Regions from separate parts of the Pectobacterium sp. 1950-15 genome, predicted to be linked through region 3. Evidence: predicted binding sites of a transcription regulator. Region 3 holds the regulator's gene; each other region holds the start of a gene.

Region 1 (10,676 bases), on a different contig from region 3:
GTATCCGGCTCCATGGATCAGGCGACAAAAGACATGGCGAAGCGCTTTTATATTCTGCTGTATCTGTTCCTCAGCAGAAATTACAAAAACGTGGACGTTGTCTATATTCGCCATCACACGCAGGCAAAAGAGGTCGATGAACAAGAGTTCTTCTACTCTCAGGAAACCGGTGGCACCATTGTCTCCAGTGCGTTAAAGCTGATGGAGGAAGTCGTACGCGAGCGCTACGATCCGTCACAGTGGAATATCTATGCGGCACAGGCGTCGGATGGCGATAACTGGGCTGATGATTCCCCGCTGTGCCACCAGATTCTGGCGAATCAGCTTCTGCCGATGGTGCGCTACTACAGCTATATTGAGATCACCCGACGTTCACACCAGACGCTCTGGCGCGAATATGAAACGCTGCGCGATACATTCGATAATTTCGCTATGCAGCATATTCGCGATCAGGATGATATCTACCCTGTCTTCCGTGAACTTTTCCGTAAACAAACCGTAGGGCATTAGCCATACCCAGCCAGTTATCTGTTAGCCGTTGATGATGATAGTCATTGATGATCAACAGTTAGCTGGCTGATTTTCTTTCTCTGCGCATTTTTTTATAAACATGCATTTAAAATGCATGTATTATAAATGACATTATACCTGCACAGAGAATCACTTATGAACATTGATAAATTCAAACACCAGCACACCGAGATACTCGAAAGCATTGATACCCTGCGCCAGCTATCTCGGGCTGGCGTGACGGAGAATGCCGCTGACATCGCCCGCGCCATCGTCGCCATGAGTTCCACCATCAAATTGCACCTGTCCGCAGAAGATCGCGTACTTTACCCTTCGCTTCAGCGCAGCGGTGATGAACAGTTAACGAAAATGAGCCAGCATTATCAGGATGAAATGCAAACCATTGCCGCCGATTACGATGCCTTTTCCCGTCGCTGGAATACGGCTTCACAGTTGATGGGTCATGACCGGGATTTCCGGGCAGATGCCAATCACGTATTGCGGAAGGTCTACGAGCGTATGCAGCGGGAGAACCATGATTTTTATCCCCGCATTGAAACGGCCTGAGTAGATTAAGCACACCTGGCTACAGGGCGGAGAACGCTGACAGACAACAACTCCGCCCCGTTCATTCGGCCTTACAACGCCCTTTTTCGTCACATTAGCGTGACAATGTCACAAAGATAACACTTTCTTTCCGCCCGCGTGCGCATTACCCTATCGACCCCATAAAACGTAGATTTCTGTTTTTGTTATGCAACGATTTGTTCTGATTTTACTGACCCTGGTTCTGCTCGGCCCTCTGGGTATCGACATCTATTTGCCGCTTATTCCTGCCATCGCCGTGGCGCTAAACAGCCCTGAATCGCTGATTCAATCCACCGTCGCTCTGTTTATTCTGATCATGGGATTAGGCCAGCTTCTGGCTGGGCCGCTGGTCGACAAGTACGGTCGTCGCCCGATGGCGTTGGCTGGCGTGATTATCTATATCATCGGAGCCATCATGGCCGCGCTGGCGACCAGCGCTACGCTATTTGTTCTTTCACGCCTTTTTCAGGGTATGGCTGTCTGCTGCACCGCCGTTGCCATTTTCAGCAGCGTCCGTGACAAGCTAAACGGCGACGATGCCGCCAGAACCTATGGTTTTCTCAACGGCACGCTGAATATTGTGCCAGCGCTGGCGCCGCTATTGGGCGGTCTGTTGGCTGAAGCTTTCGGCTGGCGCGCTCCCTTCTGGTTCCTCGCAGGCTACAGCATTCTGGTTCTGGCACTCGTTATCCGTTTTCTGCCTGAGACGCGCCCGGACTCGACGCTGCCCGTACACGGCTTGCCGCTGCGCCAATACGCACGTCTGTTATCCGATCGCCACTTTCTAGGGTTCGCGTCAGTCAACGCAGGCGCAATGGGGATGGCGTTAACCTACGTCACTTTTTCCCCTGTGGTGCTGATGAATCAAGCACAGCTGACGCCGCTTGAATTTTCGATTGCCTTCGGCGCAAACGGCTTTTGGATCATGCTGGTCAGCTTTTTTGCGAACCGCATTATCCGCAAAGTCGGCCGACCACGCTGTCTCGCTGTAGGTAGCCTGCTGATGGGCGCGGGTTTCCTTTCGCTGCTTGGTGGTGTCGTGCTCTTACCTGAAACGCTGCAAAACACCTGGCCGACTTACATGCTGCCCGTCGCGCTGGCCTGCGCCGGTCTGGCATTTTTGATCGGGCCCTCCACCAGCTATGCGCTGGAGCCTTATTCGAATGAGGCGGGGATTGCGTCGGCGATGGTAGGATTCGTGCAAATGGCAGGCGGTGCGGCGCTGGGGTTAATTGCGATGGCGCTCCCTCTGCCATCAAAGATATCGCTGGCGCTGGTGATGCTCTGTGCCGCACTGTTGGCAATACGCGCCCGCCTGCTCACGCGGCACCACAAGGGCAGCATTACATCACTGCCCCGCACTGAGTAAAATCTCGGTGATGTTCAAAACATTAATGAGTTCAAAAACAGCACAGCGATACTAACGCACGTATCTTTCCACGGACAAATCATCGGTCTCAATCTCCGGTGATTTGTTCGACAGAATATCTGCCAGTACCTTTCCTGACCCGCAGGCCATCGTCCAGCCTAACGTGCCATGCCCGGTATTCAGATACAGATTTTTCAGCGGAGAACGCCCCACCAGCGGCGTGCCGTCTGGCGTCATCGGACGCAGCCCCGTCCAGAATGTCGCTTGTTCAATCGGACCACAATGGGGATACAGATCGCGCACGACCATCTCCAACGTCTCACGCCGTTTAGGATTCAGATCGGTGTTGAAGCCCACCACCTCAGCCATTCCTCCAACGCGGATGCGACGATCGAAACGCGTGATTGCCACTTTGTAGGTTTCATCCAGCACGGTAGAAACTGGCGCGGAGGCATCATCCGCCAGCGGGATCGTCAGTGAATAGCCTTTCAGCGGATAAACCGGAATGTCGAACCACTGGCGCAGTAGCCCCGTAGAATAGGAACCGCAGGCCATCACATAGGCGTCCGCCACGATCATCTCGTCATCACACTGAACGCCCGTTACGTTTTGGCCTTCCACCCGTAGTTGGCGGACGTTACGTCCCAGCTTAAAGGTGACGCCCGCATCGGCAGCCATCACCGCCAGTTGACGAGTGAACAGTTGACAGTCCCCTGTCTCATCATGCGGTAAGCGCAGCCCGCCGGTCAGTTTCTCCGCCACATTCGCCAGCGCAGGTTCAACGGAGGCCAGCTCATGACGCGTCAGCAGTTGATATGGCACGCCAGCTTCTTCCAGCACGGCGATATCCCGAGTTGCATTGTCATATTGCTGTTCGGTACGGAACAGTTGCAGCGTCCCGCCTTGCCGACCTTCGTACTGAATACCGGTATCTCGCCGCAGCTGTTGCAAACAATCACGGCTGTACTCCGCCAGACGCACCATCCGCGCTTTATTGGTCTTATAGTGGCGCGCATCGCAATTGAGCAACATTTGCCACATCCAGCACAACTGCGCGGCCGTGAAATCGGGCCGGATAGCCAGCGGCGCATGGCGCTGAAACATCCATTTGATCGCTTTCAGCGGTATTCCCGGCGCCGCCCAGGGCGCAGCATAGCCGGGAGAAATCTGCCCGGCATTACCGGCGCTGGTTTCTAACGCGGGCTCCGGTTGCCTGTCGATAACGGTGACATCATGCCCTGCCTGCGCAAGATACCAGGCGGTACTCACGCCAACTACGCCACTTCCCAGAATCACAACCCGCATGCTACCGCTCTCCCTTTCTCTCCGCTAAAGACCGTCTAATCTGCTAGAAAACTGTTTATTTAATGGAATAAAACACTAGGTAACAGGTGAAACTGGAGACTACTCTAGCATTTGGGAAGGAATTGTCACCCGTCTCAACGATAGCATTTATCTATTGTTACTTCTCACCTCAAGCAAGCTTCTCCAGGACGTTGGTAACGAAATAACTGTGAAACCATTCACAAAATAGGCATTCGTTTTTTAGGAAGAAACGGCAGAAAAGATAAAAAAGACGAAAATGTTAAAACTCAAATGAATGAAGATGTTAGCCCAATCGCACATTTTAAAATCATGATAACCATCACAGAAACCCATCCCTATTCATCCCTGTCAAGCTGCGAAACCCCGTAATTAAATACAAAATTGCGATATTCATCAAAAAAATGCTTTATCAGTTTAATAACATTGTGTTCACACGATAATTATTCATATTTCAGAGGTCAACGATGAAAATTGGATTAGTCATTAGTGGCGGCGATGTTAGCGGAATAAATAACTTCATCTTTCAGGTGAACAGAATGACAGATGCTGACATCGTTATTTTTGATGGTGGAATTAATGGCCTTATCGACAATTGCTGCAAAGCGATTACTCGCCGCGATCTGGTTGATTATTCCATCTCATCAATGCCGTTGATGACGTCAGGGAGAAGAGCCGGAAAATGCAGAAAATCTGATTATGAGAAAATCGTCAAAAATATACAAAAACAAAAACTCGATGCGCTCATCATGGCTGGAGGAGATGGATCCTTCCAATTCCTCAAGAAGCTCAGCCACTACGGTGTTCATTGCTACGGTGTAGGAATGACGATTGATAATGATATTTCAGGCAATAGCTACACAATTGGTTTTTCTACCGCCTGCGAACAGGTAATGAGTGAAGTAGAAAAGTTACGTAATACGGGTCGGGGATTACAAGGCCGAGTATTCATGATTGAACTGCTGGGCGGTTATTGCGGGGAATTAACATTACAGGCAGCGTTGAAAAGCAATGCTGATATTGCGCTTATTCCAGAATCGCCCTGGGACATGGATACGTTATCACAATGTATTCGGGAGAAGATTACAGAACAGAACAGCGTGATTATTTTATGCTCTGAAGGCTATACCCAGGAATATACACCCGGCTTTCAGGGCGCGATCGACACCATTATCAAGAAGCTAGAGCACAAAATTGGAATCCGTATCCGAAAGACTATTTTGGGATATGGTTTACGAAATGGCGCGCCCACCGGGGAAGAAATTATTCAGGGCACCCTTTTAGCAGAGGAAGTCGTTCGGTGTATCAACACTGGGCTGACAAATAAAATCATTATTATTAATAACAACAACAAAGCTATTCCCATCGACTTAGAGGAGTCCGAACGCCGCTTAGTCGATGTAGAAAGTCATTTTTATAAGCTCGCGAAAGCTCATCATCTTATATGAGGCCATTATTATGTTGAAAGTTCTTTGCGTATGCGGCTGTGGATTAGGCTCCAGTTTCGCTATCGAAATGAGTGCCAAATCCGTACTAAAAAAACTGGGCATTGATGCAGAAATAAATCACACCACGATTTCAGAAGCCTCTGCCTTCCGTTATGACGTCATTTTAACGCAGAAAATATTTGCGGATATTCTGACTAGTGATGCCAATGAGGATGAGAAAAAAAGAATCATCATTCTTAATAAATTGACCGACAAAGACGAAATAGAAGAAAAAATCTTAGCGTATATTCAGGCTCATAAATAACATGAGGTGAAAAATGAACACCGTTATCAATTTCATTGTGAAAGATTTATTAGGCCAGGCATCCATATTAATCGCACTGATCGCCATGATTGGTTTGGTTCTACAGAAAAAATCAGTCGGCAAAATTGCAGAAGGAACGTTCAAGACCCTGCTAGGTTTCCTCATCATGATGGCGGGGATTAACATCATCGTCGACACCCTGACGTATTTGAATAGCATCTTTACTCAGGGTTTTGGCATGACAGGCTACATCACCGATGTTGCTGCCATCGCCGGGCTGGCCAACCGCGAACTCGGGTCAGAAGTGGCATTGACGCTTATGGTGATCTTTGCGGTCAACATCCTTATTGCGCGCATTACTCCCTTTAAATATATCTTCCTGACCGGGCAAGCCCTGCTGTGGATGGCAACAATCGGTACCGTGATCGGCTATAAATCGGGTTTAACCGGCGCAACACTGATCCTCACCGGAGGCATATTTGGCGGCATTATGGCGGTGCTGATGCCCGCGCTAGCACAACCCATTGTACGTAAAATCACGAATTCTGATGATGTGGCACTCGGGCATTTTTGTACCATCGGGTATCTGGTACAGGCTGCTGTCGCCCGCGTAGTCGGTAAAAACTCCAAATCTACCGAGGATTTAACGCTACCCGATAACTTCAAGTTCTTGCAGGATACCTACCTGTCAATGGCCGTGGTTATGGTACCGATGTACCTCATCCCGGCCGTGGCGGCTGGGCCGGCCTATATCGCGCAATATGCCAACGGCGTTAACTATCTGATGTATTCCTTCATGCAGTCCATGCAATTTGTCGCAGGGGTGTTTGTTCTCTACAGCGGTGTGCGTCTGTTGCTTAATGAATTAGTTCCGGCATTCCGCGGTATCGCGATGCGTCTGGTACCCAACGCCAAACCCGCGCTGGATTGCCCGGTGCTCTTCCCTTACGCGCCCAACGCCGTGATTGTCGGCTTTCTTGCTACCACCGTCGGTTCTGTTCTGGGAATGCTGATCTTCCCAATGTTTGGGCTGGCGATGATTCTGCCGGGGTTATTGACCAACTTCTTTGCCGGCGGGACAGCGGGTATTTTCGGCAACGCACTCGGAGGGCGTCGTGGTGCCATCATCGGAGGCGTCGTTCATGGTCTTTTCATTACCCTATTACCCGCCATTCTGGTGCCATTACTGGAAGTCTTCGGGTTTACCGGTGTGACCTTTAGTGATTCTGATGTCATCAGTACAGGTCTGATATTAGGGCACGCATTCCAACAAGATTGGTTATTTGTCGCTGCGTTTGTCGCATTCGTTGCATTTATTGCCTTTATTGCGAACCGGAAATTATCGCAATAGCGCATGACCTTTCGATGGTCTGTCGTCATTAATATTATGCAAACGGGTTAAGGGGTCACTATGTTTTCTTTTCTCAGGCGTTTTTTATCTTCCGGATTTTCTGCCGATCGTCGTAGTCATGTGAATGACAACATTGCCAAAGAAATGGAAAAAGAATTAGCAGAACTGGAATCTCGCTTAGTACAAGATCCGAGCCATAGTGAAACACAGAAAATGTTAATGATTAAATACAACCAGGCCATCCAGTTATTTTCTGGGCATCCTGATTATCGACATCGCGTTGATGATATTTTTATCAAAATTGATGAACTCAGAAATACCATTCGTAAAAGTATATGAGGCGTTATGAGCATAAAAAACTTCCTGTTACAACATAACTGTATTCAACTTGGCGTGGTATGTAAAACGTGGGAAGACGCAATCTATTGTGCCGCACAACCATTAATTGACGCAAAATTTATCACGGAGGAGTATCCCATCGCGGTGATAAAAAACACGAAGGAATATGGTCCTTATTATGTTTTTGATGAAGGCATCGCGATTCCACATGCTCGCCCTGAATGCGGGGTGCGGGTGAATTGTTTCAGTTTACTGACGTTACAAGCACCGATCTCTATTCAGGGAAGTGAACCCGTGGATATTTTAATTATGTTCGGCGGCGTTAGCAGTGATGCACATATTACGGAAGGCATTGCCTCTATCGTCAATTTACTGGAAAAAGACGACATGATCTCTCGTATTCGAACCGCCATCACATCCGATGACATTGCCGGGGTATTATGAAAAAACTTATTTTAGTAAATGGTATACCAGCATCGGGGAAAAGTACGGTAGCTCGAGTCATTGCGGATGAATTCCATCTCCCGCTGTTAAGCCTCGATGAAATAAAAGAGCCTTTCATGGTGCAACTTTGTGACACGATTGATAGAACGTTAAACAGAAAGCTAGGGTACGCCGCATACCAAGCCATGTTTAATATCGTTCAGCAGGCACCGAAAAATAGCACTACTATTCTTGATGCCTGGTTCGGGTTTCGCGAAAAATCACGATTACAAGAATATATCACCGCGTGTGATATCCACCACACACTTGAAATATGGAATGCAATTTCCCCCGAACGAGTAGCAGAACGTTATCAGGCCAGAGTGCATAAAAGAATAAAAGGCCATCCCGGTGATGAGTACCTGCCGGAATTAATGGCACTCGCACATCAGGCTCACCCGATGAGTATTGGTAAGTGCTACACGGTTGATCAGGATAAGGACATTAATTATCAGGAACTCATTCAATGGATTAAAAAAAACCTGGATTAATCGATTATTGATATTAATTTTATGAGGATAATTATGATGAACACCATGACCACGGCTGAATACCGGGGATATCAATTAATTTGTGATGCAACGGGCTCAATGATGGTTATTGCCTGCGATCAACGTGGCGGGATGCGAACATTATTAGCATCGACCCCTGAAGCACAGGCGGCCATTACTAATGAAACATTAGGAAAAACAAAATATGACATCACGCGTTATCTGGCGGCAGAGGCAGGATGCGTGCTGGTTGATCCGATTTGCGCCATACCCGGTCTGATCGATGACAACATTTTGCCTCGTGATACCGGTCTGCTCATTGGGCTTGATGCGTCAGGCTGGGAAACGACGCCAGAAGGGTATCGGATCTCCACGCTGGTTGAGGGCGTCACGGCGCGCAAAGTGAGGGAATGGGGAGCGACAGGGGGGAAAATGATGATTTACCTGCGTCCGGACAGACCGGATGCCAATACCCGTAACCTTGAAACACTTCGTACCGTGATACAGGATTTTGCACAGGAAGATTTACTGCTCGTCGTCGAATTTCTGACCTACTCTCTGGAAGATGAATCTCGCGACACCTACACGCGTCTCCTGCCCGAACTCATTCCAGCAGGCTGTCAGGCCTGTATCGAGGCAGGCGCAAAGGTTTTAAAAATTCCTTATCCCGGATCTGATGAAGCCTGCGCGCACGTTACCGCGCTCTGCGGTAACATCCCCTGGGCAGTCCTCTCGGCGGGTGTCGATCACGCAACGTTTCTCCCTCAGGTAGAAAGCGCGTTAAAAAATGGCGCATCTGGCGTCATTGCCGGGCGTTCACTCTGGAAAGACTGTATATCCCTCGAACGTGCAATTTCAAAAGAGAAACTGTCTACCGTCGCCGTCTCGCGACTCAGAGATATTCAGGCACTCCTAAAACGCTATCAACGGCCCTAATCCAGCCTGCATTTTTTGCGCTCTCTCAGGAGAGCGCACTTCCCTCTCCTCCCGTACATACGCATGAATTTTCTACCCTATCGACAACCTTTTACCATCACACACGTTCGATTCCTCAATTGCCGCTCCACCAAAGCTCAGCTATAACTAAATGAACAACGATGGTTTTTTTGGCTGGGCCAACCGGAAGGCAGTAAACGGAATCTCACGTACCGGTTTGCTATATTAGGGGGCGCGCTGATGGCTATATCCACGGATAATCAGGTAAAAAAAACACTTCGCCTGAGTGATGGACCGGACTGGACGTTTGAGTTATTGCAGGTTTACCTTGATGAAATTGATCGGGTGGCCAAGTTGTATCGTCTGTCGACCTATCCTCATCAGATCGAAGTCATCACCTCAGAACAAATGATGGACGCCTATTCCAGTATAGGAATGCCGATCAACTATGCCCACTGGTCGTTCGGGAAGAAATTTATCGAAACCGAACAGCGCTACAAACACGGGCAGCAGGGGCTGGCGTACGAAATCGTCATTAACTCCGATCCCTGTATCGCGTATTTGATGGAGGAGAACACGCTGCCGATGCAGGCGTTGGTCATGGCGCATGCCTGCTACGGACACAACTCATTCTTCAAAGGTAATTACCTGTTTCGCAGTTGGACCGATGCCAGCTCCATCGTCGATTATCTGCTGTTTGCCCGGCAATATATCGCGCAATGCGAAGAGCGTTATGGCGTGGACGAAGTCGAACGCCTGTTAGATTCCTGCCATGCGCTCATGAATTACGGCGTTGACCGCTATAAGCGTCCGCAAAAAATTTCGCTTGAAGAGGAAAAGTCCCGCCAGAAAAGCCGCGAGGCCTACCTGCAAAGCCAGGTTAACGATCTCTGGAAGACATTACCACGGCGTGAACAGGGTGCCGCACCGGAGCAAGCGAGACGCTTTCCACAAGAGCCGCAGGAAAATCTGCTCTATTTTATGGAGAAGAACGCGCCGCTGCTGGAGCCCTGGCAGCGTGAGGTTCTGCGTATCGTGCGGAAAGTCAGCCAGTATTTCTATCCGCAGAAGCAGACGCAGGTGATGAATGAAGGCTGGGCGACGTTCTGGCACTACACTATTCTGAACCATCTCTATGATGAAGGCCGGGTCACTGAGCGCTTCATGATGGAATTCCTGCACAGCCATACCAACGTGATCTATCAACCGCCGTATAACAGCCCGTATTACAGCGGAATCAACCCCTATGCGCTGGGCTTCGCGATGTTTCAGGATATCAAGCGCATTTGCCAGTCGCCGACGGACGAAGACCGTTACTGGTTCCCCGATATTGCCGGTAAAGACTGGCTCGATACTCTGCATTTTGCGATGCAGAACTTCAAGGACGAGAGCTTCATCAGCCAGTTCCTGTCGCCTAAGCTGATGCGTGATTTCCGGCTATTTACGGTGCTGGACGACGATCGAAACAACTATCTGGAAATCGCGGCGATTCACGACGAAGAAGGCTATCGCCTGATCCGGCAGGAACTCTCCG
Region 2 (10,676 bases), on a different contig from region 3:
GCTTTAGTCCAGCTATCGCTGCCTTTCACCAGGCGGGACATATAGATAGAGATATCCGCAATCCCTTCCTGTGTACCACCAAACCAGACGCACAGCACATCGCCGTTCGGCAGATGGAGCAGGTTGGCCGCATGATTCTGCGGGCATTCCGATGGAATGTAGGCATCCAGACGCGCGGCATCGCCTTCTGCGTGATGAACTTTTCCGCTACGTTCCACGGTAATGGTTTCGCTACTCATGACTCAGGCTCCTGATTTATTTTCAGTTTGAGAAACTTTAATTTTGTGTGCTTTGTTCGGAATCATACGGTCGATCAGCATGACGATCGCTGGCGTGGCCAACGCGACGTACATGTTATCGATGCCGTACGGGTTACCGAGAATGTACCAGACGGACGTGACGACGCAGGCTGATATCAGGCTGGCGTTGGCTCCTCTCGTGCTGTTAAAGAACGGCAAATAGAAGGCAATAATGGCGACCACCGAGATAGAAAGGCGGATTGCACGGGTAAAGAATGACAGTTTCAGGACTTCAGGGACCAGTAAAACAAAGACCAGCGGCAGGAATCCGATGATGAGTGAGAATACTCGTGTCATCTTCATCTCTTTTTCCGGTGTTGGGTTGTAATACGGAACATAAAAGTCTTTAACAATCAGTGAGGCAATCGCCAGTGCGACGGTACTCACACTGATAAATATGGACGCGACCAGTGATGTAGTAACCAGGCCAGCAACCCAAGGATTCATATCCTGGAGGAAGATTGGCATGGCGTACAGGCTATTGATTTCAGGGTGAGCAAACTTCGCTGCAACACCGATAATCGCGATAGCCAGTGCAATCGGCATACAGAAGAGGAAGGCGACCCAGGTTGCACGTTTTGCTGACGTTGCATCTTTGGTTGCAGAAATGGCCTGAATAACGAACTGGGTACAGAAGATAGAACCGATAGTCCCGATCAACCAGGCGAAGATGGTGCTGGCACCGATTTTACCGTCCCACGTCCAGTAGTAATCCGGCATTTGTTCGATCATTGGCTTAAAGCCGCCGGTCATTTTCAATGCAACGTACAGAATAATCATCACACCAACGTACTTCACGGCGCTGTGGATCAACGTGACATAAGCCACGCCTTTTAAACCGCCAAAATAGAAGTAGAAGGTACTCACAATCGCGGTGATCAGCGCGGCAACTGGCAGGGAGATGTGCAGTACGGTGGAGATTGCTGCAGCACCGCTGACGTAGTTGCCCACGTTTACCAGCAACAGCGCATAGATCATGATGATCGAAATGATGTTCTTGGTGCTGGTGCCGTACTTCTCGGCGATAGCGCCAGAGATGGTGACCTTTCCTGTATTGTAGATTTTTTTAACCAAAATCATCCCGAACAGCAGGAAGCCGATAGCGGCACCAATGACTGACCAAGAGGCGGCGATGCCGTTCTCAAAGGCAGACTGTGCCGTACCGACCGTCGATTTGGCGCCGATGAATTCGGTCATCAGCAGGATACCGACGATAAACGCCGGTAGCGCGCGTGACCCTTCCATGAACTCGGTACTTGATTTACTGCGTAATTTGAGCGTTAACCATGAGGTGAATGCGATATAAAACACAATCATCCCAATGATGATGAGGGTATCGGTAAAGTTAAAATGGTTCATATCTTCTCGGCCTTAAATGGAAATTGATATTTCTCTGTTACTGCGAGAATTGACTAAGTATGCTGCGGATGTTGTCTTCATCCTGTGCGGAAAACTGGATCGGATAGCGACTGACGCCGACATCTTCACCCATGATTGCCAGCGCTTTTTTCACCACGGCGGGTGAGAACGCGATGGCGTACAGTGTCTTACGCAATTCGGCAACCTGTTCTTGTGCCTGACGAGAGCCTTCAATGTCGCCCGCGTTGAAGCGGTGCCAGATCTGGCTGATCGGTTCCGGTGCCACGTTAGCCAGCCCGGAAATACAGGCGGAGCAGCCGTCAACAAAGCCCTGGTGAATGAGCGAGTCTGGGCCATTCAATACGTTAAAGCCCTGTACGCCTTTCACCGCTTGCACATAACCGCTCAGGCTTTCATAGCTGCCTGCGCTGTCTTTGATGCCGATGATGTTCGGGTGATCCGCCAGCGTGCGGACGGTTTCCGGCGCCAGCGTATTCCCCGTGCGTGCAGGAATGTTGTAGAGAAACACCGGCACAGTCAGCGCATCGGCGACGGCGGTGTAGTGGGCGATCAGTTCTTCCTGTTTGAGTGGGATGAAATACGGGGTGATGACCGAAACGGCATCAACACCCAGTGCGGCAATGCGCTTGCCGAGCTTGATAGTTTCCCGCGTGGATATTTCACCGATGTGGCCGACAACCGGCACTTTTCCGGCGACTTCATCAACGCAGGTTTCAGTAACGGCGACTTTTTCATCGGTGTGCAGTACGAAAAACTCACCGTTGGTGCCGTTACAAAAAATACCGTTGCCGTAGCGCATCTGGCGCTGCACCTGAAGGCGCATGGCTGCGGGGTTAAATTCGCCCTGGTTATCAAACGGCGTGACGATGGCGGTCAGGACGCCGGTAATGTTTTTACTCATTGTTCTTCCTCGTGACACGTAATCAAAAAGATGAAAACTTAAAATCGTTCTATTCAAAACCGCGCTGTTTAAAGCCTAATGCTGTTCACTTAAGCCCGTTTTTAGGGGAAACACAGTGGGAGGTTCCCGCAGGGACGCCTCACCTCTGTGGTCGCCCCGTGTATCTCTATGCCTAAACGAACGAAATAAGCTGTTTAGAGCCGCGCTTTTAAAACAGAGTCAGATAAACCTCACGAACATCGTCGGCGCTGACCTGTGTCGGCACGTTTTTCATCAGGCGCTGAACCTGTAACGCGGCATCAACCAGATAGGGCAGGTGGTCTTTTTCCACGCCGAGCTGCTGCAAGGTGTTGGGCAGGTTTAGGCGTTTAACCAATTCGCTGAAATAGGTCACCAGCGCCTGTGCTTTTTCCGCGGTACTCAGCGTCAAATCGGCATCCGGCAGCAGGTCATACGCCTGTGCGAATTTGTCCTGTGCGGCGTCCTGCACGAAACGCATGCAAGGGGCGAGCAGGATGGCGTTTGCCACGCCGTGCGGAATGTGGTACTTGCCGCCCAGCGGGTAAGACATGGCGTGAACCAGATGCGTACCAGAGTGGGCAATGGCGGCACCGCCGTAGTAGGACGCCCACAGCATGTTCAGCTTGGCTTCCATGTTGCTCGGCTCGCGCACGGAGGTTTCGAGGTTGGCAAACAGCTTTTTCAGGCCAATCAGCGCGTAGTTGTCGCTGACCGGGTTGGCAATCGTTGAGGTGAAACACTCAATCAGGTGGCAGAGCGCATCAATACCCGTTGAAGCGGCGATATGTGACGGCATGCTGATGGTCAGTTCCGGCACCAGCGCAACGTAGTCCGGCAGCATCACTGGCGTAATAATGCCGACTTTGGTCTCTTTTTCCGGGATTGCCAAAATGGCATTCGGCGTGGCTTCTGAGCCGGTTCCTGCGGTGGTCGGGATGAGCAGGGATGTCGTGCGGCGCGTCGGTTTTTCCCCTGCCAGCAGGCTATCCAGCGTGACGGTGTCATCGCCCGCGCACAGTACGGAAAGCAGTTTGGCGACATCCAGCACGCTACCGCCACCGACGCCGATCACCAGATCGGTCTGGGTTTGTGTGAGCTGGCTCAGTATCTGGGCAACGTCGTGCTGGCTTGGCTCGGCAGGAACATTATCAACCAACAGCACCTGCGGAACGGCTTGCTTAACTTGTGCGATCAGCGCCTGAACGTCAGGCAGCCCGACGATGTTTTTGTCGGTGACAAATAAAACGTGCTGTTTCCCTGCCAACAGGTGACTAATGTCCTGAAGTACCCGGTAACCGCTGAGGATAGTGCTATTGATGTTCATGCTTATTACCTTGCCTTTTCTCTTTCGCCAGAGCGTTATCGCTATGATGATAATGGTTGCGATGGTGATTACTTTCAGTCAAATGACGCGGCTCTCATCACGTCTAAACGCCATTTGCCACATCGTGGTGATAATTTATAGGTGAAATTCCTTTTAAATAATTTGATATTGCTCACATATAATCAAACGTGATTCAATATAATCATTATCAGGTAATCATGAACCGGGGATGGAGTATGTCAAACGTGCAGCAATCAGCAGAACAGGTATTAGTGGTCGCTGATGACTTTACGGGTGCCAATGATGCGGGCGTCGGTTTGGCGCAGCATGGCGCGCGGGTTAGCGTCGTCTTTGACGTTAATAAACTGCATGCGGATTTACTGGGCGATGCGGTGGTGATCAACACCGATAGCCGTGCGGCGCGTAGCGACGTAGCGTCTCAACGTACCGCAGAAGCGGTTGCGGCCTGGCAGGCAGTAGGTGGCCAAGGCTGGATTATCAAGAAGATTGACTCGACGCTGCGTGGAAATCTGGGGGCGGAGATCGCTGCGGCGCTGTCTGCGGCAGCCGTGCCCGTTGCGCTGATTGCTGCCGCGTCGCCGACGCTGGGACGCGTGACCCGCAAAGGTGAGGTCTGGGTGAATGCTCGTCTGCTTACCGACACGGAATTTGCCAGCGATCCCAAAACGCCGGTGGCCTCAGCTTCTATCGCGGCCCGTTTGGCCGAGCAAACCGCGTTACCGGTGGCGGAAATACACCTTGATGACGTCCGTCAGGCCAATTTAGCCCAGCGTTTACAGCAGTTGGCGGACGAGGGCGTACGTCTGATTATTCTGGATACGGATGTGCAGGACGATCTGGCGCATATCGTTGACGCTGCCAGGGCGTTGCCGTTTCGTCCCTTGCTGGTCGGCTCGGCTGGCCTGAGCGAAGCGCTGGCGAACGCGCAGGATTTTACGCGCAAAACGGAGAAGCCGCTGCTGGCTGTCATTGGGTCAATGAGCGATATCGCTCAAAAACAGATTGCGGCCGCCAGACTGCGCAGCGATGTCTCGCTGGTTGAGATCGATATCAGCGCGCTCTTTTCACCCCATTCATCCACCGTCATGGCATCCCAGTGTGAGGAGGCGGTGACGGCGCTGATGAACGGCCACCATTGCATTATTCGTACCTGTCACAACGAAAATCAGCGCTTCGAAATCGATGCGCGGTGCCAGCAGCTTGGGCTTAGCCGACAGCAGCTTGGCGAAACGATCAGCCACTATCTGGGGGAACTTACGCGCAGCATTGTTCAGGCGCTAGACAGCCTGACAGCGGACAGGACTAACCGGCGCCTGCCGGGTGGGCTGTATTTATCCGGTGGTGACATTGCGATTGCTGTGGCAACCGCACTGGGCGCGACCGGCTTTCAGATTAAGGGGCAAATCGCATCCTGTGTGCCCTGGGGATACCTGCTGAACAGCGTTGTCGGCACGACCCCTGTGATGACTAAAGCGGGGGGTTTTGGCAACGAAACTACTTTGCTCGACGTTTTACGTTTTATTGAGGAGAAGGTCAGTGAGTAAAATTATTGCGGTAACGATGGGTGACCCGGCAGGGATTGGACCGGAAATTATTATCAAGTCTCTGGCCGAAGGCGAGCTTTCCGGCGCGTCTGCCGTGGTGGTGGGCTGCGTACAGACGATGCGACGTATTCTGGCGCTGAATGTGGTGCCAGCCGTAGAGCTGAAAATCATTGATAAGCCGGCTGACGCGGTCTTCGCGCCGGGCGTCATTAACATCATTGATGAGCCGCTGGAAGATCCTCAGGCGCTGGAGCCTGGTGTCGTTCAGGCACAGGCGGGCGATTTGGCTTATCGCTGCATCAAGAAAGCGACTGCGCTGGCAATGGCGGGTGAAGTCCACGCGATTGCGACCGCGCCGCTGAATAAAGAAGCGCTGCACTCTGCGGGGCATATTTATCCGGGTCACACCGAGCTACTGGCGAAACTGACCAACAGCCGCGACTATGCGATGGTGCTGTATACCGATAAGTTGAAGGTTATCCATGTTTCAACGCACATCGCGCTGCGTAAATTCCTGGATACGCTGAACCGCGATCGTGTGGAAACGGTGATCGACATGGCGGATGTCTTCCTCAAACGCGTCGGTTTTACCCACCCGCGTATTGCCGTTGCCGGGGTTAACCCGCATGCGGGCGAAAATGGCCTGTTTGGTGACGAAGAGATCACAATCGTGTCGCCATCGGTTGAAGCTATGAAGGCCAAAGGCATTGATGTTTATGGCCCGTGCCCGCCGGATACCGTCTATTTGCAGGCGTATGAAGGCCAGTACGATATGGTCGTGGCGATGTATCACGATCAGGGACACATTCCGCTCAAGCTGCTGGGTTTCTATGATGGGGTGAATATCACTGCCGGATTGCCGTTCATCCGCACCTCTGCTGACCACGGCACGGCGTTTGATATTGCCTGGACAGGAAAAGCGAAGTCCGAAAGTATGGCGATCTCCATCCAGCTCGCGATGCAACTGGCCTGATTGGCGGTAACTTATCACCGTTGATGCATGGGTTTTGTAAGCGAATAAAACGCGATACAGCGCGCATTGCAGGATATCTTCCTTCCCGCGTTCGGGAAGGTTTCTGGTATCCTGCAACCAACAATTTACAGTAACTTTATGACAGCAAGATGGATATCGCCGTGGATCCTACATTAACCGATGCTTTCCGCATGAGCGGGGATAAAGTAAGAGGCCAGAGCCGTCTTGATCAGATTATGGATTATCTGAAAAGCCATAATCTGGTGACGGTAGATGAGTTGGTGTCTGTGATCGACGCTTCCCCAGCGACGATCCGCCGTGATTTAATCAAGTTGGATGAGCAGGGCGTGATTAGTCGCAGTCATGGCGGCGTAACGCTCAATCGTTTTATTCCTTCCCAACCGACCACGAATGAAAAATTACAGCGCAGCCTTCAGGAAAAGCAGGCGATAGCGCGCTATGCCGCAACGCTGGTCAAACCGGGTAGTGCGGTGGTGCTGGATGCAGGAACGACCATGCTGGAACTGGCGCGTCACCTGACGCATTTGCCGCTGCGCGTGATTACTGCCGATTTGCAAATTGCGCTGTTCCTGTCTGAGTTTAAGCAGATCGAAGTGACGATTATCGGTGGGCGTATTGATGACAGCAGCCAGTCCTGTATTGGTGAGCACGGTCGTCGCCTGTTACGCAGCATTTACCCCGATATCGCGTTTATCAGCTGCAACTCGTGGAGCCTGGATAAAGGGATCACCACGCCGACGGAAGAAAAAGCGGGCGTGAAGCAAGATCTCGGCGTAAATGCCAGCCGCCGGATACTGCTGGCGGACAGCAGTAAATATGGCGCCTATTCGCTGTTCTGCGTGACGCCGCTGTCTGAACTGACCGATATCATCACCGACAGTGCGCTCGCGTCCGAGGTGCAGGAGCAACTGAAAGGTAAAACATTCAATCTAACGCTGGTGTAAGCGAGGTGAGGTGCCATCCGTGGCGCTGTCTTTCCTTTTCCCCTGTGTGCTGACTAAATCTTACGTATCTACTTCATGCTGGCCGCGAGGGTATCGACGTTGTGCTTAAACGCGGCCGTATAGGTTGCGGCAGGGCCGGAGGCGTCGGTCAGGGCTTCCGGGTACAGTTCACCACCGGGCTGGGCGCCGCTGGCATCGGCAATTTGTTTCACCAGACGTGCGTCGGTCTGGTTTTCAATGAAGTAGCTTTTCACTTTCTCTTGTTTGATTTGCTTAATCAGTGAGGCCACTTTTTTGCTGCTGGCTTCCGATTCGGTCGAGTAGCCCACCGGTGACAGGAACTTCACGCCGTAGGCCTGGCTGAAATAGCCAAACGCGTCATGGCTGGTTAGCACCTTACGTTTTTCTGGCGGAATAGCGGCAAAGGTTTTCTTCGCGTAGCTGTCCAGCTCCTGTAGCTGCTTGATATAGGCTTCGCCCTGTTGACGATAGTAATCGGCATTCGCTGGGTCGGCTTTCACCAGCGCGTTGACGATATTGTGCGCGTAGATCACGCCGTTGCTCATGCTGTTCCAGACATGGGGATCGGTTTCCGTTTTGCCGTCTTCCACCATGGTGCGGGTTTCAATCCCGTTTGAGGCCGTAATCACGTCGCCATGATAGCCGGATGCGGTGACCAGCCGATCGATCCACCCTTCCAGCCCCAGCCCGTTAACGAAAACCAGATCGGCGTGAGCCAGCATTTTGCTGTCTTTCGGCGAGGGTTCAAACTCATGCGGATCGCCATTGGGCTTCACCATATCGGTCACGGTCACATGATCGCCACCGATATGGCTGACCATATCGCCAAGTACGGAAAAGCTGGCAACCACATCAAGATTCTTTGCCATCGCCAGTGGGCTAAGCAGCAGGCCGGATAACGCAATAGCTAACAGTGAACGTTTCATTTTTCCCTCACAGAAAGTTGCAGATAACGAGATTCATCGGTCAACGACGCTGGCGTAACAGCCCACCGTTGTGACCAACACAAACCGAGAAACAGAAAAACAGTGTAATCGTCAGGATGATGGCAGGCCCGGCGGGCAGCTCGGCATAGTAAGACCACAGCAGGCCGATCAGGCTGGCGGCCATTCCTTGCAGCACTGCAATGCCGAGCATGACGGGCAGACGCTGCGTCCAGAAGCGTGCGCTGGCGGCAGGTAGCATCATCATGCCGACCGTCATCAGTGTGCCTAGCAGCTGGAACCCGGCGACCAGATTCAGCACCACCAGCGACAGAAATAGGCCATGGATCAACGCCCGATAGCGGCCTGAACTGATGCGCAGGAAGGTCACATCAAACGATTCAATCACCAGCGCCCGATAGATCACAGCCAGCACCAGCAAAGAGGTCGATCCGATCAGCGCAATGTCGATCAGCGCGGCGCGATCCACTGCGAGGATCGACCCGAACAGCACATGCAGCAGATCGACGCTGGAGCCGCGCAGTGACACCAACGTGACGCCGAGCGCCAGCGAGCCGAGGTAAAACCCGGCAAAGCTGGCGTCCTCTTTTAATTCCGTGTGGCGGGTGACGAAGCCGGAGAGCATGGCGACGGCCAGTCCGGCGATAAAGCCGCCGATTCCCATCGCCAGCAGCGACATCCCGGAGATGAGATAGCCGATGGCGACACCGGGTAAGACCGCGTGCGACAATGCATCGCCAATCAGGCTCATGCGCCGCAGCAGCAGGAAACAGCCCAGCGGCGCGGCGCTTAGCGTGATGACCAGACAGCCGACCAGCGCACGACGCATAAAACCGAATTCGGCAAAAGGAGAGGTGATCAGGTGAAATAACATCATGACGTGACGATCCTGAGCGTTGGCGTATCGCTGTCGGCCTTGCGCAGGCTATGTAGTATGGGCTGAGCATCTCCCCAGCGATGGCCGTCCGGAGTGAGATGCAAGATGTTCGGGAAGTGCTGACCGACCAGTTCCAAGTCGTGCAACACGGCCAGAATGGTTCTTCCTTCGGCGTGAAGCTGCTCGATTGTCTGTAAAAGCGCCTGCGTGGTTTGGCTATCGATGCCGGTAAAAGGTTCATCCAGCAGAATGATGGGAGCCTGTGTCAGCAGTAGCCGCGCGAAGAGCACGCGCTGTAGCTGCCCACCGGACAGGACGCCAATATGCCGATCGGCGAAGTCCGCCATGGAGACGGCGTCGAGCGCATCGGTCGCTTTTCGATGCCAGTTGGCGTTGATACTCCGCAGCAAGCCGCGATGGGGCAATGACCCCATGAGTACCAGATCGCGTACGCTGATAGGGAACTGCCGATCGAATTCAGAGAGCTGCGGCAAATAGCCGATGGCATTATCTTTGCTGTCATCGCCGAGGCGGAATGAGCCGGAAAGCGGTGGCAGCAGGCCAGCCAGCGTTTTCAGCAATGTGGATTTTCCGCAGCCGTTTGCGCCGATAATCGCCGTCAGCGAACCCTGATGGAAACATCCGCTGATTGTCGCGAGAGGCGGCTGACGACGATAGCCAACGGCCAGTTCCTGTAGGGCAATCATGGCAACACCACCGCCCACCCGACCAATAGCCACAACAGCACCAACAGCAGGGAAACCAGTAACACGCGCTTAAGCGCGGAGAGGGAGTAAAAACTTGTCATTATCATCGGTAAAAAGCTAATTTGTTATATTATAACATACCGATTTTTATCGATGACGATAGGGGTAATAGGTAAGAAAGTATGTAAGGGGATAGGGGAGCTTTGGTGTGATTGCTGACAGGTATGGGGGGATTTCGTGCGCATCGAGCACTGTCCTCTTCATGCTACGTCGTAGCACGCGCCCGACATAGGGGGCTACGCCAGCCCCCTATGAACCCCGGCTTTTGGCGGAAATTATGCCGCTAACGCGGTTCCTTCGGTGCCCATGCCCGCTTTTCGAGCCGCCAGTGACGCGTTCCCGACGCGGCACTGGCTTTCGCGGCGTCCATGCCGCTCACTCGGCGTTCATGTTCACCTCAGCATAATTTTTTACGCCGTGAAGAGAAGACCCGTGAGCATGTGAGTTGGCTCAGTTTTATCTCCAGTGTGGCGCACGAAGCCGCCCCGAAAGAGAAAATCTTATACTGTTAGGAAATTCCCCTGCATATCAACCATAAAGCGAGTGGCAGGCTCATCGTTGATGTAACCAGCGAGGATTTTTAGCATCAGGCCGAAGCGGTATTGCAGGCTGTCCGGCGGCAGTGTGGCCGTTGGCGTG
Region 3 (10,676 bases):
TTCGCATTTTCGAACCAGTTACGTTCGATCAGCGCAATTCCATTCTGGCGCACGTTCAGGCCAGAACTGGTGATGCCGGTATACAGGTTGTTGTAGGCGTGAACTTTACCGCCACGTTGCAGTGGGAGGCGAGCGTTAACGTCGTCGTAAATGTTGTGATGGTAAGTCAGGTCACGGCCCGTATCGCTGCTGCTGAAGCCGCTCAGACCCACTTTTTTGATGCCGTGAATGTAGTTGTACGACACCGTCACATTGGTTGAGGCTTTCTTGATATCAATCGCGGATTCGAATGTGGTGTCACCGTCTTTTGTGCCTGCGCATTCAAAGTTTTTCGCGAAGATTTCGTTGTGGTCAATCCAGACGTTCGGCGTGTTATCGATACGAATCGCATCGCCGTCCTGCGCACCGCCCGGCATGTAGCCAAAACGCATATTACGGATGACAACATCGGATGATTTCGTCAGCCAGATCCCGAAGTTGGCGGAAGAACCGTTGGTTCCGATGATGGTAATCCCTTTGGTAAACTCTTTGATTTCCACACCGCGTGCGTCTTTCTTCCACTGACCGCAGATATCGTTCTCTGCGGCTTTAATCAGCGCATCTTCGTTACCGTTATAGGTGATGACGAGCGGGTAAGCGCCCCCTTTGACTTTCTTACCTTTGGAATCCAGCTTCGCTTCTTCGATGATATCGATAATGTCTTGCATGGAACGTGCTGTCTTTTTCACGGCACCGGCAACGTCACCACCGTCAGTGGTGGCATAACCCCCCGTATTTGCCGCCATCGTCGGTTGGGCCGCAAGTAATAACAGCCCAGCGGCTGCAGAAGGCAGTAGGTATTTCATTCAGGTACTCTCCTTGGAATTGAATTTTTTTGGGTATAAATGATCCACATAACCCAGATTATATTATTGGGTTGTTTCAATAAAAATGAAATCAAGGTTTATTGAAGTCCCAATTAAGTGTTACCATAAAAATAAAATAATTCAATATTTAGATATTAAATATATCGAGTGAATAACATCGGCAATATTGGTGATTAATAAGTTCCTATTTTAAATGGTAATATTTTTTTCATTTTTTCTAAAATCATTACGTGAAGTGTTTTTATGAAAAATAAAATTATATTTCGTTTTATTCTTTTGTGATAGAGAGGTTTTGATAGAGGTGATAACTGTGAGCGATATCAACAAATAAGTAAAATTTCTTCATTGAGATGGTCGTGTTAAAAATAGTTGATGCCGATCAAATTATTAATTAATCCCGTGTTGATGACTCACTATTATTTTTATTATTTAATCCTTAATTAATGACTGGTTTTTTCATTAATCAATCAAGTTATTAATTATTTAATAAATAATTAGCCTGATCTTTAATTGTTCTCTCTTTAAGAAATAGGTATCCACGCTTATGTGCAGGTTGCCATAAAAAATGAGCGAGCTCTAAGAGCTCGCTCGGGTAGCAACGTGTCTCAGCGTGAAGAGACACGGCTGTGGGACATTCAGGCTGATGATTTCCTGTCATTCATGTGACGGAGAAAGCCTGACCGCCTTTATTTGCAGTTAGCGGCTGTCAGTACCGCCAGGTTTTTACCTACGCCAGCATAGTTTGCCAGTTTATCCTTCACGCACTGTGCAGAAACCGGGGTGTATTTATAAGAGATGGAAGGGAATTTTCCGGTGCTTTTCCAATCATCCGCATTGATATGAGCAGAGGAAGGTTTGCCCCAGGTGATGTTGTATTTGGAGAAGTCTGCCGGTTTGGTAATGTTGTTATTACGCAATTCCCAGGTACCGAAGTTGGAGCTGTCGTTACGTGCCGTTACTGGGTTCAACGCATTTTCAAACCAGTTGCTTTCGATCAGCGCTATCCCTTTCTGACGGACGTTAAAGCCTGAACCGGTGATTCCGTCATACAGGTTGTTGTACGCATGAACCAGACCACCACGTTGCAGCGGCAGACGTGAGTTAACATCGCGATAGATATTGTGATGATAAGTCAGGTTACGACCGGTGTCCGAATTGCTTGCACCGCTCAGACCCACTTTTTTAATACCATGGATGTAGTTGTATGACACCGTGACGTTAGTTGACCCTTTCTTGATATCGACGGCTGATTCAAAAGTGGTGTCATTGTCTGGCGTGCCTTTACACTCAAAGTTTTTGGCAAAGATCTCATTGTGGTCAATCCAGACGTTCGGCGAATTATCAATGCGAATGGCATCACCGTCTTGTGCACCACCCGGCATATAGCCGAAGCGCATATTACGTACGACAACGTTGGATGAATTGATAATCCAGATACCGAAGTTGGCGGATGAGCCATTGGTGCCCTGAATCGTGATCCCTTTGGTAAACTCTTTGACTTCTACGCCGCGCGCGTCCTTACTCCACTGACCGCAGATATTTTTTTCGGCCGCTTTGATTAGCGAGTCTTCATTACCGCTATAGGTGATGATAAGCGGATACGCACCGCCTTTGACTTTCTTGCCTTTTGAATCCACTTTTGCGGCTTCAATGATATCCACAATTTCTTTCAGAGAACGTGCGGTCTTTTTTACGGCACCGGAAACGTCTCCACCATCCGTGGTGGCATAGCCGCCCGTATTTGCAGCCATGGCTGGCTGAGCAGCGAACAGTAACAATCCGGCGGCTGCCGTAGGCAATAGGTATTTCATTATAACTGTCTCCTTGGAATATAATTTCATGGGCATTTATTGCTCCGTATGCCCGATGTAATAGGTACAAATTTCTCAACAAAAATGAATCATCAATTTTGATGAAAAACCAAGGGGAGTGTGGTCAAAAAATAAGATCAGTTCAAGGGTGAAATGTTAAATGTATTAGAATGGAAACATTTTGTAATACTGATGATTGAGTAATTCGGGTTTTATAGGAAACACCATTCTTTTAAAAGAGTAGAAAATCAGTGGGTTATTTTATTAACGGACGGGAGTTTCATTCTGGTTTCTTGATTTATTGGTTTTTAGTTCGCGATTTTTCTGATGGTAATTGTTACAACTAACGTAAAAATTCATCTTAAGTCAAAATATACTATCACAGGCGTATTCAATATTTTTTGCGTTATGAGTTAATTCTACCTTGCATTTTAGTTTGTTAAAAAATAATTATTATTAATCGCTATATTATTAATTTTATATAATGCACCTGTACACGATAGGAAAGAAAATAGATCTCACTGACCATACCTTATAGTGGTGGAAGGACTATCAGCATGAAGTCTGTTGCTGTGAAGGTCGCACTGGCAATCTTGCACTGCTTCCTTAAAAAATGAGCGAGCCCAAATCACCCGCTCACAGAGAACCCGGCGCAGAGTGAATGCGCCGGGTTTAATGTACTTATTTACAGTTAGCGGCTGTCAGTACTGCCAGGTTTTTACCTACGCCAGCGTAGCTTGCCAGTTTATCCTTCACGCACTGTGCGGAAACTGGTGAGTAGCTATACGGGAGTGCAGGGAATTTGCCCGTGCTCTTCCAGTCATCCGCATTGATGTGTGGTGTGGATGGCTTACCCCAGGTGATGTTGTATTTAGCAAAATCAGACGGGCTGGTAATGTTGTTGTTACGCAGTTCCCAGGTACCGAAGTTGGAGTCATCATTACGTGCGGTCACTGGGTTGAGCGCATTTTCGAACCAGTTGCTTTCGATCAGTGCAATCCCTTTCTGACGAACGTTAAAGCCTGAACTTTTGATGCCATCATACAGGTTGTTGTACGCGTGAACCTGACCACCACGTTGCAGCGGCAGACGTGAGTTAACATCGCTGTAAATGTTGTGATGGTAAGTCAGGTTACGGCCCGTATCTGTGTTGCTTGAACCGCTCAGACCCACTTTTTTCACGCCATGGATGTAGTTATATGACACTGTGACGTTGGTTGAGGCTTTCTTGATATCGACAGCCGATTCAAAGGTCGTGTCGTTGTCTGGTGTACCGGCACATTCGAAATTCTTGGCGAAAATCTCGTTGTGGTCGATCCAGACGTTCGGCGAGTTATCAATACGGATAGCATCACCATCTTTTGCTCCGCCAGGCATATAACCGAAACGCATGTTACGCACGACAACGTTGGAAGAGTTTACAATCCAGATACCAAAGTTAGCGGAAGAACCGTTGGTCCCGAGGATGGTGAGCCCTTTGGTGAACTCTTTGACTTCTACGCCGCGCGGATCTTTGCTCCATTGGCCGCAGATGTTGGCTTCAGCCGCTTTGATTAACGCATCTTCATTACCGTTATAGGTGATGACGAGTGGGTAGGCGCCGCCTTTGACCGCTTTACCGCTTGAGTCCTTTTTCGCTGCCTCAATGATATCGACGATCTCTTGCAAAGAACGTGCGGTTTTTTTCACTGCGCCGGAAACATCGCCGCCGTCAGTGGTGGCATAACCCCCCGTATTTGCCGCCATTGTTGGTTGGGCTGCGAGCAGCAACAGTCCTGCAGCTGCAGAAGGCAGTAGGTATTTCATTGTGTACTCTCCTTGACATAGAATTTTTTGGGTATTTATCGCTACACACCCTGTGTAAATAAGAAGGCTGTTTCAACAAAAATGAAATTAAGGTTTGTCTATAAAGCCGTGCCTAGTGTTATCATAAAAAATAAACAATTCAATATGAGGTGAAAAATATATTGATTAAATAAAAGAGGACAACTGATGAGATTTGTGTTCATTACTTTTAAATAGAAACTAATTTCTATTTAAAATCATTAAAAATCAATTATTTAATTTTCACCCTCTCTTTTTATTCAATGTGAATTCTTTATTTTTATCCATTCTGAACTTGGGGGGTTATTCACTTGGTTCGCAACTGTGATCGCCGTCAAAAGTTAAAAATAAATATCGATTATAAAAATAACATCGTGGTTTTTTTATGCCCGTAGAAAAAAACTTAATTAATTCATAAGGAATTTTTGGTTATTATTTTTTTTGTTAAAAATGATTTCAAAGAAATCGTTTTCTATAGGAATGAATAATAAATATTACCTATTAATAAAGATGCTTATTACAGAAATAAATCATTTATGATCGGTATAATTATTATCGTGCTAATTTATTGCGTAGGGATAGCGCGCCTTTTATCTTTGCTGGCGACAAGGTCTGGGTGCCTGGCACGAATTTCATGTATGTTAGTACGGCTTTCCTGACTAACTGTGCAATAAATATGCTACTGATTATCGATAACTACGATTCCTTTACCTACAACCTTTACCAATACTTTTGTGAGCTTGGCGCACAGGTCGTGGTGAAGCGTAATGATGAACTGACGCTGCGTGAGATTGAACAGCTTGCGCCTGAGCGATTGGTGATTTCACCGGGTCCTTGCACGCCGGATGAGGCGGGCATTTCACTGACTGCAATTCGTTACTTTGCCGATAAATTGCCTATTCTGGGCGTGTGTCTTGGCCATCAGGCGATGGGGCAGACGTTCGGCGCGCGTGTGGTGCGGGCACGGCAGGTTATGCATGGGAAAACCTCTGCGATTGCGCACAGCAATACAGGGGTTTTTGCGGGGCTCGCTCAGCCCTTGACGGTGACTCGCTATCATTCACTTATCATTGATGCAGCTTCGCTACCCGATTGCTTTGAGGTTACAGCCTGGAGCGAACATGAAGGCAAGCGAGATGAGATTATGGGGATCCGTCATCGCTCACTGCCGCTTGAAGGCGTGCAGTTTCACCCAGAGAGTATTCTTAGCCAGCAAGGGCATCAGCTTTTGGATAATTTCCTTAAAATTTAGCTATATAGAAAGTTATTCTCTCTAGTAGCCGATTTAATATTGCCTGTAATTGATTTTTTATGCATATTTATTGACTATATTTTCATTCTAACGTGATGGATAGCAGAGTGAGGCAGCAAATGGCAGCAGAGCAGAAAGCAGTGACACGGGATACTCACGATAAAGTGATTTTGCCGGTTTATGCACCCGCGAAATTTGTACCAGTGAAAGGTAAAGGGAGTCGCGTCTGGGATCAGGACGGCCGTGAGTATATCGATTTCTCCGGTGGCATTGCGGTTACGGCACTGGGCCACTGCCATCCTGCACTGGTTAATGCATTGCAGCAGCAGGGTGAAAAACTGTGGCACACCAGCAATATTTTCACCAACGAACCTGCACTACGCCTCGCCAGCAAATTGATTGATGCCACTTTTGCCGATCGTGTGTTCTTTGTTAACTCCGGTGCTGAGGCTAACGAAGCCGCATTTAAACTGGCGCGTCACTATGCGGTTAAACGCCATAGCCCGTATAAAACCAAGATTATCGCCTTCTACAATGCGTTTCATGGTCGGACGCTGTTCACCGTCTCGGTTGGCGGACAGCCTAAATATGCCGATGGTTTCGGACCTAAGCCTGCGGATATTGTCCATGTTCCTTTCAACGATCTGGCTGCGGTCAAAGCAGTGATGGACGATCACACCTGCGCAGTCGTACTGGAGCCGATTCAGGGCGAGGGCGGTATTACGCCTGCTACGCCTGAGTTCTTGCAAGGCGTTCGCGATCTGTGCGATCAGCACAAGGCGCTGCTGGTATTTGATGAAGTGCAGAGTGGGATGGGGCGTACCGGTAAATTATTCAGCTACATGCACTACGGTATTACGCCGGATATTCTCACCACCGCTAAAGCGTTGGGCGGTGGATTCCCGATTAGCGCGATGCTGACGACGGAAGAAATCGCCTCTGTGATGACGGTTGGGGTACACGGCACCACTTATGGCGGCAACCCGCTGGCCTGTGCGGTGGCCGAAGCCGCGCTGGATATCATTAACACGCCGGAAGTGCTGTCAGGCGTGGCAGATCGGCACGATCGTTTTGTTAGTGAGCTTGAGAAAATTAACCAGCAGTACGCTGTATTCGAGCAGGTTCGCGGTATGGGGCTACTGCTGGGGGCAGAGCTGAAGCCGCAGTGGCATGGCCGCGCGGGCGAGTTTCTGGCTGCTGCAACAGCGCAGGGTCTGATGGTGCTGATGGCAGGGCCGAACGTCATCCGCTTTGTGCCGTCTTTGATCATTGATGAAGACGATATTGTGCAGGGGATGGCGAAGTTCGCCAAAGCCGTCGCACAGGTGGTTAACGCAGCGAACTGAGTTATTCTCTCAACGTTGCTGCGATGGCTGTAAGGTGGCGGGCAGGAAGCTCGCCATAAAAAAACGTAGGGAACGTTTTTCAACGTCGCTTGCGACGGCCCGTAGGGTGGCGAGCAGGACGCTCGCCATAAAAAAAAGCGTGAGGCCGAGGCTTCACGCTTTTTTATTGGTAGGGTACAGCGACAGGGATTTAGCGAGTGCCGTAAACGACAATCGTTTTACCGTGCGCAGAGATCAGGTTCTGGTCTTCTAACATTTTCAGAATGCGGCCCACGGTTTCACGCGAGCAGCCAACGATTTGCCCAATTTCCTGACGGGTAATTTTTATTTGCATGCCATCTGGATGCGTCATGGCATCAGGTTGTTTGGCCAGGTTGAGTAGGGTTTGGGCAATACGGCCGGTTACATCAAGGAAGGCGAGGTTGCCGACTTTCTCTGAGGTAACCTGGAGTCTGCTTGCCATTTGTGCAGACAGGCGCATGAGAATATCAGGGTTAACCTGGATGAGCTGGCGGAATTTTTTATAGGAGATTTCAGCCACTTCACAGGCGGTTTTTGCCCGCACCCAAGCGCTGCGTTCCTGACCTTCTTCAAACAGGCCGAGCTCGCCGATGAAATCGCCCTGATTGAGGTAGGAAAGAATCATTTCCTTGCCTTCTTCATCTTTGATTAGCACTGCGACAGAGCCTTTCACGATGTAGTAAAGCGTTTCTGCTTTTTCACCTTGGTGAATAAGCGTGCTCTTCGATGGATACTTGTGGATATGACAATGGGAAAGGAACCATTCGAGAGTTGGGTCTGTCTGCGGTTTGCCGAGAACCATTCGCTATCATCCTCTGTTGTAATTCACTGCGCAAATTACAGGGGTCAGAGTTCCCTGTACGGCGTGTTTAACTGCTAAAAAATAAAATTCAGTCTAGGCAGAATGACGTCAGGGAATATACTGGAACCACTGTACCCTTGATTTTCCGGTTGCTGCCTTGCTGCAACGTAAACGTGGCTGGGTATATCTGGCTACGTCATCATCTTCTTCGTTTCTGGCTTTGTCCAGAAAAGGTCTATTCTATTTTCGTTTTAACACAGCTTTAAGGACGTGTCTTGTGTTGTCTCGCTTCAGCATGACAAAGCTCTGATTAACGCTGGTTTTTGTACAGTAACGGTATAAATTTTCAAAAAATTTTTAGTGGAGAGGCACCATGCAGGCACGGGTAAAATGGGTTGAAGGCTTAACGTTTTTGGGCGAATCCGCATCAGGGCACCAGATCTTGATGGACGGCAATTCCGGCGATAAAGCGCCCAGTCCGATGGAAATGGTGTTGATGTCAGTGGGGGGATGCAGCGCGATTGATGTGGTGTCGATTCTGCAAAAAGGTCGTAACGATGTGGCGGATTGTGAAGTGAAATTGACGTCAGAGCGCCGGTCTGAAGCGCCGCGTTTATTTACCCATATTAATCTGCATTTTATCGTTACGGGGAAAGGGCTGACCGACAAAGCCGTCGAGCGCGCGGTCACTCTGTCTGCGGAAAAATACTGCTCTGTGGCACTGATGCTGGGCAAAGCCGTTGAGGTAACGCACAGCCACGAAATTAGAGTGTTGGAATAATCCCTCTCTCTGGGCACTAGTTCTGTTCACTTAAGCCTGTTATTAGGGGAAACACAGGGGGAGGTCCCCGTAGGGAGGCCTCATCCCTGTGGTCGCCCCGTGTCTCTCGATGCTTATTCGATGGTTTTCCCTTCCATTAACCGCTGCACCAGCGGTGCCATGATGAGCTCCATCGCCAGCCCCATTTTCCCGCCGGGAACGACCAACGTGTTGATGTGGGAGATAAATGAGCCCTGCAACATGGCGAGCAGATAGGGATAATCAATGTTATCCAACCCCTGAAAGTGAATCACGACGAAGCTTTCGTCCAGCGAGGGAATCGATTTAGCGGCGAACGGGTTGGAGGTGTCCACGGTAGGTACGCGCTGGAAGTTGATGTGCGTACGAGAGAACTGTGGGGTGATGTAGGTGATGTAGTCTTCCATTGAGCGGACGACGGAATCCATCACCGCTTCACGCGAGTGGCCGCGCTCATTAACGTCACGAATCAGCTTTTGAATCCATTCCAGGTTGACGATTGGCACCACGCCGACGAGCAGATCGACATGCTGTGCCACGTCGTTTTGCTCGGTGACTACGCCGCCGTGCAGCCCTTCATAAAACAGGATGTCGGTAGGTTCCGGCATCGGCTCCCACGGCGTGAATGTTCCGGGAACCTGATTATAGGGGATAGCTTCATCGTAAGTATGAAGGTATTTACGCGTCTGGCCGCGGCCGTGTAGGCCATATTCGATAAACGACTGTTCCAGCAGGCTGAAGTCATTCGCTTCCGGGCCGAAGTAGCTGATGTGGCGCCCTAAATCACGCGCTTTGCGAATCGCCATGTCCATTTCCGGGCGGGTATAGCGGTGAAAGCTATCGCCTTCCAACTGGGCGGCACGTAGGTCAAACTGCTGAAAAATCTTACGGAAGGCCAGACTGGTTGTCGTGGTTCCCGCCCCGCTGGAGCCGGTAACCGCAATGATCGGATGCTGATGTGACATAAGATGCGTAACTCCGTGATCGCGATGCCCGCATAGGCCGAGAGCCTGCGCGCATCCTCAAAAATGACGTAAGTTTTTATCATTGTTAGCATGTTTGGCGCATTCTTTCACGCCTTTCGGCATGCTCAATAGGGGGCATGCCCTCCGGCATTGAACTGGTCGCGCGGCATAATATTGAGGGTCTCATGTAACTCAGACCACACCAGCACCACCTCGCCCGACTTGAGCTGTCTGCGGATATCTTCCACTTTTTGCGCCAGCGACCGCTCCTGTTCGCCGTAATCGGTACCTTCCCGCAGGACGAAAGATTCGATGATGTTATCCAGCGTTTCTGGATCGAGCTGTTGCCAGGGAATAATCACGCTAGGGTTCCTGCGTCAAAGGGGAATCGGTGGCGTGGTCCAAAAATGGGCTAAGCCAGTTGGGAATGCGCTGTTCCAGCCACATTTCCGGTTTCATCAGCGTTCCACCGACGAAGCCGACATGCCCGCCGTGTTCTGTTAGCTGATATTCAATATTAGACGGTAACTGCGACAGATCGGGGATCACCTCTGACGTCATGAAAGGATCGTCCTTCGCATGGATGATGAGCAGCGGTTTACGTATCTGAGGCAATAGTGGCAGAGCGCTACAGCGTCGATAGTAGTCGGCGGCGTCGCGGAAGCCGTGGATACGCGACGTAATGACGTCATCAAACTCGCGTAACTGGCGGATGCGTTTCAGTTGCGGCAACTGAATCGGCAGCGTGTCCGGGTAGGCTGCCAGCTTGCGGCCGGCGTTTTGCTTCAGCAGTCGCAGCAGGTAGTGCTGATAGACGCGGGAGAAGCCTTGCTCCATGCGACGGCTACAGGGTTCGAGCATCAATGGCGCGGAAACAATGACGGCAGCAGAGAGAGAGCAGGATTCGCCTTGCTGCGCGAGCAGGTAGGCCAGCATATTGCCACCGAGGGACACGCCGATGGCGGCGGTAGGGGCCTCGCCCAACGTCTC

What was found. The regulator CRP, encoded in region 3, controls carbon source genes, mostly activating them, when cyclic AMP is high. The targets are predictions, from matches to a motif close to ATGTGANNNNNNTCACAT.
Region 1: WCT94_RS14660 (6-phosphofructokinase) is a predicted target of CRP. The motif match lies at 4,175-4,192, and genes of this name have one in related genera.
Region 2: WCT94_RS09580 (iron-containing alcohol dehydrogenase) is a predicted target of CRP. The motif match lies at 4,086-4,103, and genes of this name have one in related genera.

What each region holds. Positions count from the first base shown of each region.
Region 1 is NZ_JBBBQR010000012.1:122,297-132,972, forward strand. Features, by position in the region: gene WCT94_RS14640 (YeaH/YhbH family protein) at 1-510, shown strand, start outside; gene WCT94_RS14645 (hemerythrin domain-containing protein) at 667-1,077, shown strand; gene WCT94_RS14650 (multidrug effflux MFS transporter) at 1,265-2,467, shown strand; gene WCT94_RS14655 (D-amino acid dehydrogenase) at 2,519-3,772, opposite strand; gene WCT94_RS14660 (6-phosphofructokinase) at 4,258-5,238, shown strand; gene WCT94_RS14665 (PTS sugar transporter subunit IIB) at 5,249-5,542, shown strand; gene WCT94_RS14670 (PTS sugar transporter subunit IIC) at 5,556-6,893, shown strand; gene WCT94_RS14675 (hypothetical protein) at 6,954-7,232, shown strand; gene WCT94_RS14680 (PTS sugar transporter subunit IIA) at 7,239-7,676, shown strand; gene WCT94_RS14685 (AAA family ATPase) at 7,673-8,206, shown strand; gene WCT94_RS14690 (tagatose-bisphosphate aldolase) at 8,243-9,142, shown strand; gene WCT94_RS14695 (SpoVR family protein) at 9,383-10,676, shown strand, end outside.
Region 2 is NZ_JBBBQR010000006.1:234,930-245,605, reverse strand. Features, by position in the region: gene WCT94_RS09595 (sialidase family protein) at 1-239, opposite strand, end outside; gene WCT94_RS09590 (sodium:solute symporter family protein) at 243-1,658, opposite strand; gene WCT94_RS09585 (dihydrodipicolinate synthase family protein) at 1,696-2,580, opposite strand; gene WCT94_RS09580 (iron-containing alcohol dehydrogenase) at 2,789-3,925, opposite strand; gene dtnK (D-threonate kinase) at 4,162-5,490, shown strand; gene WCT94_RS09570 (D-threonate 4-phosphate dehydrogenase) at 5,483-6,463, shown strand; gene WCT94_RS09565 (DeoR/GlpR family DNA-binding transcription regulator) at 6,613-7,428, shown strand; gene WCT94_RS09560 (metal ABC transporter substrate-binding protein) at 7,497-8,375, opposite strand; gene WCT94_RS09555 (metal ABC transporter permease) at 8,416-9,270, opposite strand; gene WCT94_RS09550 (metal ABC transporter ATP-binding protein) at 9,267-9,977, opposite strand; gene WCT94_RS09545 (metallophosphoesterase family protein) at 10,538-10,676, opposite strand, start outside.
Region 3 is NZ_JBBBQR010000008.1:209,166-219,841, forward strand. Features, by position in the region: gene pelC (pectate lyase PelC) at 1-845, opposite strand, end outside; gene pelB (pectate lyase PelB) at 1,553-2,677, opposite strand; gene pelA (pectate lyase PelA) at 3,359-4,483, opposite strand; gene WCT94_RS11540 (aminodeoxychorismate synthase component II) at 5,178-5,753, shown strand; gene argD (bifunctional acetylornithine/succinyldiaminopimelate transaminase) at 5,873-7,099, shown strand; gene crp (cAMP-activated global transcriptional regulator CRP) at 7,290-7,922, opposite strand; gene WCT94_RS11555 (OsmC family protein) at 8,296-8,703, shown strand; gene WCT94_RS11560 (phosphoribulokinase) at 8,817-9,686, opposite strand; gene WCT94_RS11565 (YheU family protein) at 9,812-10,048, opposite strand; gene WCT94_RS11570 (hydrolase) at 10,050-10,676, opposite strand, start outside.